2 regions of the Klebsiella africana genome follow, and region 1 is predicted to be linked to the other one. Evidence: riboswitches for the same ligand, from Rfam matches in the RefSeq annotation. Region 1 holds a riboswitch; the other holds the start of a gene.

Region 1 (2,202 bases):
GGCGACGTTGTCCCGGACGCTCAGCCAGGGATAGAGCAGATCCTTCTGCCCCATCCACGCCAGACGGCCCTGAATCGGCTGCCCATCGCTGGCGACCACTGCTCCGCGGGTGGCGGGCGCCAGGCCAGCTATCACCCGCAGTAGACTGGTTTTTCCCGCTCCGCTGGCACCGAGCAGCGACACCCACTGCCCGCCGGGGATCGTCAATGACAGGTTATCGAACAGCCGACGGTCGCCGAAATGCAGGCTCAGGCCGCGAACCTCGATACCCGGCGCCGTCACGCCCGGGCCTCCGCCGCCGCGTTCAGGCCCATCTGCCAGAACTGCGCCTCAAGGCGGGTGGCGGTGGTGAAAATCTCGCTCAGCGCAGTGATCCGGGCCTCGCTCCCGCGCTGCTGCCACACCGTTTCCAGCAGCGCCAGCGCGGCGTTGACGCCCTGCAGATAACCTTCATCACCATAGTTGTGGATCCATGAGGCGTAGGGGTTATCGGTCAGCCGGGTGGCGGGATGATGCAGCAGGCCGAGACCGATCTCCGCATAACCGGCCACGCAGGGCATCAGGGCAACCAGCAGATCCAGGGCGTCACCTGAATGGCCAATATCCAGTACATAGCGGGTGTAGTTCAGGGTTTCCGGCGCTTCAGGCTCAGCGGCCATCTCCTGCTCGCTAATCCCCCACTGGGCGCAATAGCCGACATGCAGCGGCAGTTCGTTGAGGATGGCCGTCATTGAGGCTGCCGCGGCCCGCATTTCCGGCAGCGTGCGCAGTTTACTTACCAGCAGCGCGTAGCTGCGGGCAAAGTGAATTAGAAACAGATAATCCTGGGTCAGGTAGCGACGAAACGCGCTTTTCGCCAGCGTCCCATCGGCGAGCTGTTGGACAAAAGGATGCGCCACATAGTGCTGCCAGTCAGTGGCGGCCAACTGGCGTAAACGGCCATATAGGCCATGGCTAAAAGCGGGAACGATCACAGGACCTCCATTTATTCAGGGGAGATCCGGGCGTGCAGGGGTGTGAACAGGCAATGGCGGTAATGCTGGCAAAATTGCCGACCCGTCCCTTCGCTGGCATGACCCAGATCAGGTTCAAAGGGTTCGGCTTGCGCCATCTCAGCCCTCACGGGACACCCCTCGGTAGCGTTATGTTATACGACATTCACCTTTTGAATACAATCACCGCGCCAGCCGGCAAAGCGAAAGCGGTTTTCTGTGATAGCCAGCACTTTTTCATTTAAAAATAGCTGAAAAACAGGCGGCTACGCGTTGGTGGCTATTATCCGGTTACGTTATATTTTCACTATCCTGTTGCGTTAATCCTGTTCGCCACGCGTGTCGTGCGTGCCCCAAAGCCCCGGAGTGAGCATGAAATTCCCGCTGTCCACGCTGGCGCTTGTGTTCCTGTTGTGCCCGCCAGGCGATGCCGCCGGTCTCTTCGATGTGGAAGATGGCATGCTCGATATGAGTCAGTATCTGGCTGAGAACCGTTACGGTTTTCTGCCGGTGCCGCTGGCGATAACCGAGCCGGCCATCGGCTATGGCGGCGGACTGTTTGGCCTGTTTTTACACGGGAAAGGCAGCCGGGAGGGCGGGCAGTTTATTCCTCCACCGCTCACCGCTTTTGGCGGGGCCGCCACGCAGAACGGGACCTGGTTTATTGGCGGCGGCCATCGCCACACCTGGCAGCATGACCATATTCGTTACCTGGCAGGAGCCGGCTACGCTAACGTGAATCTGGATATTTATTCCGGCGACACGGGCGTATTCAGCCATGCTAAACCGGTGCAGACGCAGACCAAAGGCGTCGCCGCGCTGCAAAAACTGCTGTTCCGCGTGGGCGACACGCCGGTATTCCTTGGGGCCTCCCAGGTGTATACCCGGGCGGATGTCTCAAGCAACAACCCGGTGGTCAACCGGGTGTGGCAACACGTTCTCGGTCAGAACAGCAGCTCTTCGGCGCTGGGGGTGGTGGCGGAATATGACACTACCGATAATATTTTCTATCCTCAGAAGGGGTTAGCGCTGAAGGGAGAATATCGCTTTTTCCGTTCGCTGCTTGGGGGCGATTATCACTACAACACATTCTCGCTGGATGGGAAGGTGTTTATTCCGCTCAGTCACACGCTGACCCTGGCGGTCGCGGGCAATTATCAGTCATTAACCCATCATGATAGCCATCTGATGCCGATGGCCCGTCCCTCTA
Region 2 (2,202 bases), 2.5 Mb from region 1:
GGCGCAGGCCATCGCCCAGCGACAGCGAAACGTCATAAGCGGCGCAGATTTCGCAGATTTCGCGGAAGTGCTGGTAGAGGAAGTTTTCCTGATGATGCGACAGGCACCACTTAGCCATGATTGAGCCGCCGCGCGAAACGATACCTGTCAGGCGCTTCGCCGTCATCGGCACGTAGCGCAGCAGCACGCCGGCGTGAATCGTGAAGTAGTCGACGCCTTGCTCGGCCTGTTCCAGCAGGGTATCGCGGAAGGCTTCCCAGGTGAGGTTCTCGGCGATGCCGTTGACCTTCTCCAGCGCCTGGTAAATCGGGACGGTACCAATCGGCACCGGGCTGTTGCGCAGGATCCACTCTCGGGTTTCGTGGATATAGCGGCCGGTGGAGAGGTCCATCACCGTGTCGGCGCCCCAGCGGGTTGACCAGACCAGTTTTTCCACCTCCTCTTCGATGGAAGAGGTCACCGCCGAGTTGCCGATATTGGCATTCACTTTCACCAGGAAATTGCGGCCGATAATCATCGGCTCAGACTCCGGATGGTTGATGTTGGCGGGGATGATGGCGCGCCCGGCGGCCACTTCATCGCGGACAAACTCGGGGGTAATGTTTTCCGGCAGGCGGGCACCGAAGCCTTCTCCGGCATGCTGCTGGCGCAGAATCTCGCTGCGGATACGTTCGCGCCCCATGTTTTCGCGAATGGCGATGAATTCCATCTCCGGAGTGACGATCCCCTGACGGGCATAGTGTAGTTGCGTCACACATTTCCCGGCGACGGCGCGTTTGGGGGTCAGCAGGCCGCCGAAGCGCAGTTCATCAAGGCCATCGTCGGCCAGCCGCGCTTTGGTATAGGCCGAGCTACGTTCGCTGAGCGGCGCGCAGTCGTTACGCGCGTCGATCCACGGCTGGCGCAGCTTTGCCAGCCCCTGGCGGACATCAATGCTAATATCCGGGTCGCCATACGGGCCGGAGGTGTCATATACCGGGATCGGTTCGTTGGTTTCGTACCGGGGATTATTTTTATCGCCGCCGACAAGGGTCGGGCTGAGCTGAATTTCACGCATCGGGACGCGGATATCAGCTTGTGAGCCGTGAACATAGATGCGGCGTGAATTGGGAAAAGCGGTACCTGCCAGCGTATCAATGAATCGCTGCGCGTGCTCGCGTTGTTCCCGACGGGTTAGTTTGGTAGTAGACATAGCGCATTCCAGTTAAAAAAGGAGATGGCTTGTCAGACGACGGATGGAGTAACAGATGCGACCAGTCCAGAACGGACAGGTGCGACCAGCAGTTAACTCTTGTTCCCTTCGCAGGTATTAGCCTGATCAGGTTCCGCGGATCCCGAATTAACGGTCTCAGCCTTTTCCACGTTAGCCTGCACATGGAAAATAGGCACTCCGACAAGATGAAATCCCTCCGCAGAGGGATAATGTACGTAAATTACTCGTTAACGGTTCACAACTCAAGCGGTCGGCGCAATATTATCGTGCACGTCATTGCTCAGATTATGGGCGACGGCGAGGGCGATCAGTTTATCTTCCAGCGCGAAACGCGCCTCAAGCGACTCGCCGATATCCGACAGCGCCTGCTGAAATTCGAGGTAGTTATCGTGATCGATAGCGTTTTCGAGGCAGGTATCGTAGTAATCCATCATCTGCTGGGTATTGGCTTCCAACTGCGGATAAAGCCGGGTGGCGGCTAAAAGTGGGGTATCGCCTTCCATTTCGCCAATAATGCGTTCATAAATACTAAAATGACCGGATGAGAGGTAATCCACCAGACTTTGGCAAAAGTCATCCAGCGCCTTTTCGTTTAGCCGCATAAATGACTCTTTGCCCGGTTTCAGGCCAACCAGATTGTAGTAAGCCACGAGCAGATGCTTACGCACTTGTAGCCAGCGATCGACCAGTTCATTACTACCGCCAACGCGCTCCGTCAGATTTTCCAGCTGGTTTAGCATGATTGACTCCGCTAGTTTTGATTTAAATCTGCTCACCATAATGTAAATATAATGTTAACAACATGCCAGTGAAGCAAAGGTAGTGCAATAGATATGGATCGTATTATTGAAAAATTAGATCGCGGCTGGTGGGTTGTCAGTCACGAACAAAAATTATGGTTGCCTGGTGGAGAATTACCACATGGCGAAGCGGTTAATTTCGATCTTGTCGGCCAGCATGCGCTGCATATTGGCGAATGGCAGGGCGAA

The links. Region 1 has a riboswitch for thiamine pyrophosphate ahead of tenA (thiaminase II). Riboswitches for the same ligand answer to the same signal wherever they lie in the genome.
Region 2: linked by a shared signal. The riboswitch ahead of thiC (phosphomethylpyrimidine synthase ThiC) and the one ahead of tenA (thiaminase II) in region 1 are both predicted to bind thiamine pyrophosphate.

Annotation. Positions count from the first base shown of each region.
Region 1 covers NZ_CP084874.1:2,470,347-2,472,548, forward strand. Annotated here, with positions in the region: gene LGL98_RS12040 (ABC transporter ATP-binding protein) at 1-282, opposite strand, end outside; gene tenA (thiaminase II) at 279-974, opposite strand; TPP riboswitch at 1,043-1,144, opposite strand; partial or broken gene LGL98_RS12050 (BamA/TamA family outer membrane protein) at 1,365-2,202, shown strand, end outside.
Region 2 covers NZ_CP084874.1:4,954,254-4,956,455, reverse strand. Annotated here, with positions in the region: gene thiC (phosphomethylpyrimidine synthase ThiC) at 1-1,192, opposite strand, end outside; TPP riboswitch at 1,279-1,403, opposite strand; gene rsd (sigma D regulator) at 1,456-1,953, opposite strand; gene nudC (NAD(+) diphosphatase) at 2,047-2,202, shown strand, end outside.